2 regions of the Hymenobacter endophyticus genome follow, and region 1 is predicted to be linked to the other one. Evidence: riboswitches for the same ligand, from Rfam matches in the RefSeq annotation. Region 1 holds a riboswitch; the other holds the start of a gene.
What was found. A riboswitch is a leader RNA that binds a small molecule or an ion and turns the genes downstream of it on or off. The one in region 1 is predicted to bind S-adenosylmethionine.

Region 1 (5,794 bases):
TAGGGGTAGTGCGCCAGCTGCCGGTTGATGGCCTCCGTAACGGTGTGGCCCTGGTTGCGGATGTACACCGGCTGGTCCCAATTGGCGGGCGTCAGGGAGTCGAGGGCGGCCAGCAGGCAGCTCCACCCGGCTTCCCAGCGCTCCAGCACCTCGGTCCGGGTGTGCAGGTCGTTGTCAAACTCGGCTTCGCGCTGCCGCCAGGGTTTTTCGCCGTCGGTGGTCAGGAAATCGGTCCAGCGGGAGAGCATATTGCCCCACAGGTGCTTCACAATGGTAGCAATGCTGTTGCTCGCGGGGTTGGGCTGCCAGAACAAGGCCTCATCGGGGAGTTGGGCAAACGTCTGGGAGCCAAGCAGCTGGTAATAGGCAAACTGCTTGCGGGCACTGGTCAGAAAATCGGCATCCATCACGAAACGGGCATGAGGTACAACAATACGAACGGCTACTTCTTCAGGTACTTCCGCGACTCCACCACCCGAAACTCCGGGTCACTGGCGAAAATGCTTTGCAGGGAGCCAATGTGCGCCGCCCCAAACAGCGCCAGCACCCGCTTGGGCCGGGTTTGCAGGGCCTGCACCACCACGTTGGAGTAGATTTTATAGTCGCGGTTTTTGAACACCGAAATCAGCTCCGCCCCAATGTAGCGGGGGTTGATGAAAGCCGTGTCCACGGCCGCATCGGGGTTGGTGAAGCGGCTGTTTACCACCCGGGCCGGCGTCACGTAGCGCAGCCGGTACACCAGGTTGTACAGCTCTGGCTGGTTGATGGCGGCCAGGTAGCGGTACAGGGGCAGGCTACCACCCTCTAGTTCCGCCTTCAGGCTACTCGCTGCTTTGCTCAGCTCCTGCCCGGCCTGCTGGTATACCTCAATGTTCTGGCCGGTGCGCAAAATCCCCTGCGACGTACCGCCCGGAGCATTGGCGCAGTAAATGTTGGGTAGCTGCAGCTGCTTACCCAGCCGGAACGCCACCTGGTAAATCTCGCTGCGGCCGCCGGGCAGGGCGGCCAGAGCCAGCTTGTCTTGGCGGTACAGGGCGTAGAGGCTGTCGATGCGGGGCTGCTCCTCGGGCAGGGCTTCCACCACCAGCATATCGGGCTGGTATTTGGCAATGGCGGCCGTGAAGCGGCTGATATTCTGCTGTCCCTGGGGCGTCAGCACGTCGGTAGTGGGCTTGTCGGCTTTATAAATCTGGTTTAGATGGTCGCAGCCCACAATCATTACATCAGTAGCGGGTTTCTGGGCCAGGCTGGCATAAGAAAAGGCCCCAAACAGGAGGGTAAAGCAGGCTTTCTTCATGAATAAGAAGTAGATAATTGGCTGGAAGTGCGAGTTACACTCAATTGTCGATTTTTCAGCGGGAGGCCGATGCTTATGTCGGTAGTTGCCTAGGGTAGGCTGGGTGTAAGCAACACTTGGCGACACCCCGCATAGAGGACGCCTATTGCCCCACGAAACGTTGCCCGACTGTATCTGAGGCAGGATCATTCCGCAGAAAAATCAGCCCAACTAAACCGATAAAGCGGCCATTCGCAAACCACAGAATATAGCTTTAACGAGGCCGATAAGCGGCATTCTGGGCGTGGGTGACCTTGAATAGATGACGGGCAGAAGGCCGGCGTTGAAAATAAAAATTTGGTTTTTCGAAATACGCGCCAGTACATTTGCACCATCAATTCTTTACCCCACAAAGGATTGTTTTTATACAGAGGCGCGGAGAGACAGGCTCGATGAACCGCCGACAACCCCCGGAACATCCGGAACGGTGCCAAGTCCTGACCATATAAAAACAACAACGCCGTGAAGTCCTTCACCAGCACCCCCAGCAGTACCCGTACCCGCGCATCCGTACAGCATGGATGTTGTGGCCTGATGCGTGGCTCCGTCTGTATGCGGATGGTGGGCATGGGCTGCTAAGGCGTCGGGAATTTCCCTTTCTTGCTTTTTGCTTGCCGGTAGAGCAGAGCGGTAGCGCGCCATTGCTCTACGCAGTACCCGGGCCTAGTAGGCCCGCGGGGTTTTTCTGTGCGCCGACTGCTTCGGCCCCAGGATAGCCAGTTCCTCCCTACTTGCTCTCTCCGCAAACTGCTAGTTCCGCCGGCCCCTTGCCGGCCTGCTGGCCCCCGGCTGTGCACAAGCCAGGTGTAGGAGTGGAAGTTGTGCCCCCAGGGTTTTCGCCTTTTTGGTATTCACCTCCCGACGCGCCGGCGCGGCCCCTGAGTGGGCTGCTGTTATGGCTGCGCGTGCTCATCCCTTGCTTTTCCTGCATATGAAATCCTCTACCCTTCTGGCGGTGCCAGCAGTGGTGGCAGGCCTGGCCCCGGCGAGTTTCGCCCAGACGGCCGCCTCCCCCATCACCGGTACTATTGTGGATGCCACGGACCGCAGCCCGTTACCGGGCGTTACGGTGGTGGTCAAAGGCACCACCGTAGGTGCCTCTACCGGCCCCGACGGCACTTTTTCCCTGACCCTGCCGCCCGGCAGCAGCACCCTGACCATTAGCGCCATTGGCTACGAAAGCCAGACCGTGGATGCCTCCGCCGGCCCGGTGCGCGTGGCCCTCAAAGCTGATGTGAAGCAGCTCTCGGAAGTGGTGGTGACGGGCTACAGCGAGCAAAACCGCAAGACCCTGACCAGCGCCATCAGCTCGGTGAAGGGTGATGCGCTCAAGGACATTCCGGCGGCCAGCCCCGACCAGCTCCTGCAGGGCAAAGCGCCCGGCGTGCAGGTATCGGCCAACTCCGGGGTGCCGGGCGGCGGTATTTTTATCCGCATCCGGGGTAGCAACTCCGTGAATGCCAGCAACGACCCGCTGTACGTGGTGGATGGGGTGTTCATCAACAACACCAACCTAATTGCCACCGGCCTGGGCAACCAGGTTTCCAGCAACCCGCTGGCCGACATCAACCCCCAGGATATTGAGAGCATCGAAATCCTGAAGGACGCCAACGCCACGGCCATTTACGGCTCCCGCGGGGCCAATGGGGTGGTACTCATCACTACCAAGCGCGGCAAGGCCGGCGACAAAACCCGCATTACCTTCAACACCTACCACGCCTGGTCGGAGGCCCCCAAGCAGTATGACCTAGTAACGGGCCCGGAGCTGGCCCAGCTGGAAAATGAGCGGTTTTTGAATGACGGCGGCAACCCGACCCAGTTGCCCTACCGCCCAACGGCCGCCGGGGGGCGCGGCCTACCCGAGGAGCAACAAACCTACGACCGGCTTTCCGACGTGTTTCGGACGGCCCAGACCCAGAGCTACGAGCTGTCGGCGGCCGGGGGCTCGGCTAAAACGCAGTTCTACATCGGAGGCGGCTATTTCCGGCAGGAAAGCATTGCCCGGCCCACCAACTTCGACCGGTTTAGCCTGCGGGTGAACCTGGATAACTCCGTGACCGATAGGCTGCGCATTGGAACCAGTACGGCCCTCACGCGCACCCACCGCAACGTGAGCAGCAACGACAACAACCCGGTGGGCGTCATCAACTCGGCCCTGTTTCCGCGCACCAACCTGCCGATTTACAACCCCGATGGTACCTACGCCAAGTACGGCTCCTTCGATAACCACCAGGCCCTCATCGACAACCTGAACAATGATGCGGTGGGTTCGCGCGTCATCTCAAACGTGTACGGGCAGTACCAGCTGGGCAAGCACTTGACCTTGCGCAGCAGTTGGAGCATCGACTTCAACGACATGTACGAGAACAACTTTAACAACACGCTCATCCTGGCTGGGCAGCCCCGGGGCACGGCTACCTCCTTCCTCTCCCGTGACATAACCCTGCTCAACGAGCAGACCCTGAATTACTCGGTTGATTTCGGCGAGAACCACTCCCTGCAGGCCCTGGTGGGCAATACCATCCAGAAAAACACGTTCCAGCGCACCAGTCTGGCGGGCCAGCAGTTCCCCAGCAATGACCTGACCAGCATTGCCTCGGCGGCTACCCAAACGGGCTCCTCGTCCCGCTCCCAGGCGGGGCTGTTGTCGTTTTTCGGCAAGGCTACCTACAGCTTCAAGCAGCGCTACACCGCCGACGTGAGTTTGCGGGCTGACGCTTCCTCCCGCTTCGGGGCCGATAACCGCTGGGGCTATTTCCCGGCCGTGGGCTTGGGCTGGCGCCTAAGCGAGGAAGAATTTATCCGGAATCTGAACGTGTTTCAGGAGCTGAAGCTGCGCGGTAGCCTGGGCAAAACCGGCAACCAGGCCGGCATCAGCGACTTTGCCGCCCGCGGGCTGGTGCAGGGCGGGGCCAACTACCTCGACTTGCCCGGCACTACTCCCCTGCAACTCGCCAACCCCAACCTGAGCTGGGAAAGCACCCGGCAGTGGAACGTGGGCCTGGACGCGGCCGTGCTGCAAAACCGGCTGCTGCTGGAGCTGAACTACTACGACAAGTACACCTCGGGCCTGCTGCTGAACGTGCCGGTGCCGCGCAAAACGGGCTTTGCCTCAGTGGTGGAAAACTACGGGGCCGTGAGCAATAAGGGCGTTGAGGTGCAGCTGACCGCCAACTGGCTGCCCCGCACCTCGGCCGTGCAGTGGAGCACCACCGCCAACGTGGCCCGCAACGTGAACCGCATCGAGAAGCTGGCCGCACCCATTACCTCGGGCTCCCGCGACATTTTCCGGTTGCAGGAAGGCGCGCCGCTCTACTCCTTCTGGCTATACCACCAAACCGGCGTGAACCCCGAAACCGGCGACGCCCAGTACGAGGACGTGAACGGCGACGGGCAACTATCGGTGGCCGACCGACGGCTGGTGGGCAACGCTTGGCCCGACTACTTCGGGGGCCTCACCAACTCGGTGAGCTACAAAGGGCTGGATGTTGGCTTCACGCTGAACTTCGAGCAGGGAGCGAAAATCATGAACATGAACCGCTTCTTTCTGGTGCACGGCGGCACCCAGAGCAACATTGGCTACCTGCGCGAGCAGCTGGACCGCTGGCAGAAGCCTGGTGACCAAACCGACATTCCGCGCCTAACCACCAACCCGGCCAGCAACAACTACGGGGGCGTGGTGCAGAACCTGAGCGACCGGTACCTGGAAGACGGCTCCTTCCTGCGCCTGCGCACCCTTTCGCTGGGCTACACCGTGCCCCAGCAGCTCGTGAGCCGAGCCCGCCTCAACTCCCTGCGCGTGTACGTGCAGGCTGCCAACCTCTTCACCATCACGCCCTACTCCGGCCTCGACCCCGAGGTGAACTCCCAGAGTGGGGTGAGCAACACCAAAAACTTCGACTGGGCTACCGTGCCCCAACCCCGCACCTTTCAGGTGGGCCTTACGGTGGGCTTATAACCAAGACATAAGCCCGTCATGCTGAGCGCAGCCGAAGCATCTCTACCGCTTCGTCCACACGATTGAGTTAGCCCGCAGTAGAGATGCTTCGGCTGCGCTCAGCATGACATTACACTCTGTTTTTCAGAATCTGACTTCGATGAAATCTTCGCTATACCACTTGCTGTTTGCCGCCGTACTGGGTGCTTCTACCCTGAGTATTTCGGCTTGCAACGATTTGTTGGACCCAACGCCGGTGCAGCAGCTTCCCGACGACCAAGCCATTACTGATGCCAGCAGTGCCCGCTCCGCCACCATTGGCGTGTACGACCGGGTGCAGGCCTACTACCAGCTGAACTGGCCGGTGCTGGGCTTTCTGCCCGGCGAGAATGTGCGCTTTAACGGCACGCTGAACCAGTTTCTGCAGATTGACCAGAACCAGCTCAGCGCCGACAACGTGCTGATTACTGAGGCCTGGACCCAGATGTACCAGGCCGTGAACGGGGCCAACAACGTGCTGG
Region 2 (5,794 bases), on a different contig from region 1:
AGTTGCACGATGTACTCCAGCGTATGGCCATTATCCGGGAGAAGGTGGGCGGTGACTTCGCCCATAAAGTGAAGTCGCTGAATGCCGTGACGGCCGAGCTGACTGGCGGGCCGGCCTATGAGTCGCCGGCGGCGCTGCGGTGGCGGCGTATTGCCACGGCCTCCTTGCTAGCATTTGCGGCCATGCTGGTATTCAACATCCTGAGCTATTACTTCACCTGGAGCCAGGTGTGGACGGCGGCCAGCAATGCCAAAACGTTCTGGCTGTTTGTGGCCATTGGCTTTGGGGCCCAACTGGTTGATGGACTGCTGGGCATGGGCTACGGCGTAATTACGGCCATCAGTTTGATGAGCCTGAACATTGCCCCGGCGGCCATGAGTGCCAGCATCCACACCGCCGAAATGTTTGCCAGTGGAGCCTCGGGCTACCACCACTACCGCTTCGGCAATGTAAACAAGCGGTTATTTAAAGTGCTCCTGATTCCGGGCGTGCTGGGCGCTATTACGGGGGCGTATTTGCTGGCCACGTTTGGGGAAAAGTACGGCAGCTACGTAAAGCCCTTGTTGGCGGCGTACCTGCTGCTGCTGGGAGTGCGCATCATCAGCAAGGCCTTCGTGAAGCCCGGTCCGCGTAAAAAGCACCAGAAGTTGGGGCTGCTGGCGGCGGCCGGGGGCTTTCTCGACTCGTTTGGCGGGGGCGGTTGGGGCCCTCTGGTTACCAGCACGCTCATTGCCGGGGGCCGCACCCCGCAGTACGTCATCGGCTCGGTCAGTGTCACGGAGTTTTTCGTCACGTTTGCCAGCGCCGTTACGTTCTTCGCCACCCTGGGCATTTCGCACTGGCAGATTATCCTGGGCCTGATCATCGGGGGTGTGGCTGCCGCACCCCTGGCCGCCCGCTTGGCCGGCCGCCTGCCCGTGCGCTGGATGTTCGTGGGCGTGGGCCTGATGGTGATTGTGTGGAGCCTGTGGGCGCTGCGCAAGGTGTTCATGTAGCCCTTGTATTCGTTTGTGCTTCAATGCCAAACCGCCCCACCGGAATGTTCCAATGGGGCGGTTCTCATTTTCGCGCAGAGTTTCACTGGCTATTTATATGCTGTCCGGTTGCAACTCGGCCGGTTGCGGGAGCTCGTCGACCGGCAAGTGGACCGGTGGCGGGGAGGTGGCACGCTGCACCATCCATAGCAAGCTCCACAACACCAGTGCGCTCAGCACCACTACCACGGTGTAGGCCCAGGGGTGACCAAAGGCGGCTACCTCGTCGGTGCCTTTACCTGCTTTCTGATACAACAGCGCATTAAACGCGAAGAAATTGTTAAGGAAGTGCACACCCATGCACAGCCACAGGGAGCGGGTGCGGTAATACAGCCAGCCCATCAGCAACCCCAGAAAGAATGTAGCTAGGCTTTGCGGCGGATTCATATGCATAACCCCGAAAACAAGGGCCGACTGGCCGATGGCAATCCAGGGACGGGTGGGGAAGTTGCGCAACAGCCCCTGCAATACCACTCCGCGCAGCAGCAGTTCTTCCAACACTGGCGCCGCCACGCACAGCATAAGAAACCCAACGACCGGCACTTTCATCAGTTCCCGGTAAGCTTCGCCGGAGGAGAACTTGGGCAGGTGCAGAAAATGAACCAGCGTCAGCACCATGTCAGCTGATACCACCAGCACCGGCAAGGCGAGCAGCAGCCAGCCGGGCACGTGGCCGTGCAGGTTGATACCGGGCCAGCGCACCTTCTGTTTCCACCAGAGAACCCCCAGCAAGCCAGCGTTGGTACCAACACCCATGAGCAGCAGCGTAACGGGCCGGGTCATACCCAGCAGCTTCTCTCCGACCAGTAAAATGGGCACCCCAACCAGCAACGACAGTAGCAGATACCACCCCAAAAAAGCCCAGCTTTCCTTGATAGTTGGATACACTGTAGCCGGCGGGCTGGGCGCCGCCACGGGCGCTTCGATAACAATAGATTCCACAGAAAAACTGAATAGAATGAGAGCCAAAGCTACGCGCAAGAAGCTCCGCAACGCAAACAGCCGAAACCTTACGGTCCCGGCTGCGGCAACAGGCTTACCTGCCAGCTTCTTTTCTTCCTATTCAGCTTTTGCCGGATTACCTAGCTTGCTGTGCTTGCGACCGTAGCCGAAGTAAATGGCCAGACCGATGGCCAGCCACACCGCCAGCCGCAGCCAGGTTTCCCAGGGCAACGACACCATCATCACCACGCAGGTGAGAATGCCCAGAATAGGTACCACCGGCACCCAGGGCGTACGGAAGCCGCGCGGGGCATCGGGCTCCCGCTTACGCATAATCAGAATACCCACGCACACCATCACAAAGGCCAGCAGCGTGCCAATGCTCGTCATTTCACCCACCACGGAAATGGGTACAAAGCCCGCAAACAGGGCAATGAACAGGCCCAGCAGCAAATTCGACTGTAGGGGCGTGCGGAAACGCTCATGAATGCGGGAGAACACCGGGGGCAGCAGGCCATCCTTAGCCATGCTGAAAAACACCCGGCTCTGGCCCAGCAAATCCACCAGAATCACGGAGGTATAGCCGATGATGATAGCCAGAATCACGGCCGAGGACAACCAGGCATAAGGCGTTTTCTCGATGGCAATGGCCACCGGGGCGGCGCTGTCTTTAAATTCGGTGTAGTTGGCCAAACCAGTCATTACGTGTCCGAACAGTACGAACAGCACGGTGCAAATTAGCAGGGAGCCAATGATACCGATGGGCATGTTGCGTTGCGGGTTCTTGGTTTCCTGCGCCATGGTGGCCACAATATCGAAGCCAATAAACACGAAAAATACCACCCCGGCCCCGCGCAAAATTCCGCTCCAGCCAAACTCCCCGAAGGTGCCGGTATTCTGCGGAATGTAGGGCTGATAGTTGGTAGGGTCGATGTACTGCCAGCCCAAGCCGATAAACACCAGCACCACGGCCACCTTCAGCGTGACGACCAGCGCATTAAACCAGGCTGAGCCCGAGGTACCCCGAATGATAATCATGGTGATGGCCAGCACGATGAGCATGGCCGGCACGTTCACGAAGCCGTGCACCTCGCTGCCATTGGCCAGCGTGGCCGTTTCAAACGGCGACATGACCAGCTGCGGGGGCAGGTTAATGCCATACTTACTGAGAAACTTAAGCAGGTACTGCGACCAGCTGATGGCCACCGTAGCGGCACCTACCGAGTACTCCAGCACCAAATCCCAGCCGATAATCCAGGCAAACAGCTCGCCCATGGTAGCGTAGGCGTAGGTATAGGCGGAGCCGGCTACTGGCACCATGGAGGCAAACTCGGCGTAGCACAGCGCCGAGAAGGCGCAGCCCACCGCCGCCACCACAAACGAAAGCGTAACGGCCGGGCCGGCGTTGTTGGCCGCCGCAATGCCAGTGAGTGAGAACAAGCCCGCCCCAATAATTACCCCAATGCCAATGGTAATGAGGTTGAAGCCGTTCAGGCTTCGTTTGAGCGTTCCGGCGCCGGTTTCGGCCGCCTCCTGCCGCAGCAGTTCCAGTGATTTTCTAAGCATAAAAAGGTACGCCGGACTTCGGCCCGGCAGGTCGTAAAAAAGAGGGAAGTAAGCAGTTGAAGCGGGCCGCACTACGCTGAAACCGGCGCGGCTGCGGGCGTCAGGCAACCAGCCCCAGACCCGGCTCCGGCATAGTACTAGCAGAGAATAGCGGGCGGGCACCTGGCGGCGCACACGCTCTGGGCTACGGGCTAGCTACAACAACGCGGGCTACAACAGGCTGCGGCCGTACCCAAGGGGCACAAAATGGCAGCAGAAACGGCAACACGGGCTGGTAAGCAGGGCAAAAAGCGCACGGCAACTTGTTTTTATATGGTCAGGAATTGGCACCGTTCCGCAGCTTGCGAGTGGTTGCCGACGCGTCATTGAGCCTGTCTCTCAGCGCCTCTGTATAAAAACAATCCTTCGGCTAGAAAGAATTGATGCTGCAAAGGTAAAGCCGGATTGCTGCCCCCGCAAACAGAGCAAAAAACGGCCTTCATGCGCAGCCGCTTTTCTAGTAGCTACTACGCCAGGCCCGGCTGGAAACCCTGCCTGCTGACGGTCATCTTATGCCACCTAAAGCCGTCTAAAAACCTGCGACGCAGGACTAAGACTGAGGTTTAATCGAAAAATTTAAATTTTTCCGGGAGGCTGTTTTACCCTGTTGGCACCAAAACTGGCACCGGACTTGCAAATGTTCCATCAGCCACCCGCTTGCCAGTCCGGACGGTGGCTGATTCCCGCTTTCAACTACAACTCCTTCACCATAGTCTCATGAAAAAGCTCCTCGTTCTTCTGACTGCCTTCTCCTTATCGGCCGCTGCGGCCTCGGCCCAAACCACTCCGGTGAAAGCCGCCCACGGCCAGCACCTAAAAGGAGGTAAAATGCGCGGCGACAAAACTGCCAAAACCCCTGAGCAGCGCGCCGACCACGCCGCCCAAAGCCTGACCAAAAAGCTCGGACTTTCGGCCACCCAAACCCAGCAGGTGCGCCAGCTGCACCTCTCCCGGGCCCAGCAGATGCAGGCCCACAAAGCCCAAGCAGGCACGGCCACCCCAGCTGACAAAAAGCAGCATCACGAGGCCATGAAGGCGGAGAAAGCCCAGTATGAAGCCCAGCTCAAGCAAATCCTGAGTGCCGACCAGTACGCCAAATACACCCAACTCCAGGCCGATAAAATGGCCAAGCACAAAGCGCACCGCCAGGGTATGAAGCCGGGCCTGAAACAAGGTAAGAGCTAGCCTCCCCTACTTTCTCTCTCCCAGCAGCCCCGATGGTTTCCGTCGGGGCTGTTTGTTGGTGAGGAGGCGTAGCCATGTTGCGTTGGAGCACAGCGAGGCTGCCTGGGGCCATTGATCCAGCGGCAACCACAAAGGGCCACGTTTTTACGCCTGATCCGGCAAACGGCCCTGCTCGGCAAACCAGCGCAGGCGGTAACACATAATGGCCGTTTCGCCGAGCTGCACAAGCAGGCGGTAGTTGGCCACCGCGCCCACGGCAGCCCCTATCACCGGCACCAGTTGGGCTAGTTTCGCCAAGTCAATATAGTCGCGGTACTCCTGCTGAAAGGTGCGCCAGTCGAATAATTCGGCTGTCACAGTGGCTGCCGTGGTGGGCCAGCCGGCGAGTTGCCGGTAGGTTTCGCGGCGGGTGTGCTGGCTGCTGAAGGCTAGTTGGAAGATATGCAGCAGATACAGCCGCTCGGGGAAGCTGCGTACATCGTGGCCGTACAGGGCGGCAATGTCAAACAGCAGTTTGAGCTTAATACTTAGCAGCAGCGGAAAATCGGCGAGGCCCAGCAGAAAGCCGCCTGCCCCGGTTACGCCGCCTTCCAGGGCCGCCGTGTTGCGGTAAGCCCGGATGCGCGCCCGTACCCGCTCTTCCCGCTCCTCCAGTGTACCCTCCTGCACCGGCCGCTGGGTGGTATGCTTGGAGCCAAACAGTACGCCCTGCACCATTTTCTGGATAGCCACGGTAATGGCCACGTGCACTTTTTCCGGCAGCAGCGCATTCAGCCGCGCCTGCACCCGCCGCGTTACGCGGTTCAACAACGTGGGCTTTTGCTGCATGCGGCGCTGCCAGGTGCGCAGTTCGGTTAGGGCCTGTGAGTCGGGGAGCATAATTTGGCTTATAAAGTGCAGGTAAACGTATTTCGTATCTCACCAAATATCTGGACAAAGGCACCCCTTTAAAGCTTTAGCATTATCATATTATTTATTTCAGCGCGTACATGCGCTCTATCATTTCCACCACTTTCAGGCCTTCCAGC

Region 2: another riboswitch for S-adenosylmethionine. It lies ahead of ROI90_RS20175 (amino acid permease); the one in region 1 lies ahead of ROI90_RS16260 (SusC/RagA family TonB-linked outer membrane protein).

Annotation. Positions count from the first base shown of each region.
Region 1 is NZ_JAWDJT010000011.1:168,645-174,438, reverse strand. It holds gene ROI90_RS16270 (DUF1572 family protein) at 1-407, opposite strand, end outside; gene ROI90_RS16265 (DUF5694 domain-containing protein) at 443-1,297, opposite strand; SAM riboswitch class I at 1,697-1,788, shown strand; gene ROI90_RS16260 (SusC/RagA family TonB-linked outer membrane protein) at 2,268-5,294, shown strand; gene ROI90_RS16255 (RagB/SusD family nutrient uptake outer membrane protein) at 5,434-5,794, shown strand, end outside.
Region 2 is NZ_JAWDJT010000018.1:33,674-39,467, reverse strand. It holds gene ROI90_RS20185 (TSUP family transporter) at 1-995, shown strand, start outside; gene ROI90_RS20180 (CPBP family intramembrane glutamic endopeptidase) at 1,089-1,976, opposite strand; gene ROI90_RS20175 (amino acid permease) at 2,094-3,542, opposite strand; SAM riboswitch class I at 3,848-3,940, opposite strand; gene ROI90_RS20170 (hypothetical protein) at 4,299-4,766, shown strand; gene ROI90_RS20165 (EcsC family protein) at 4,911-5,645, opposite strand; gene ROI90_RS20160 (Gfo/Idh/MocA family protein) at 5,740-5,794, opposite strand, start outside.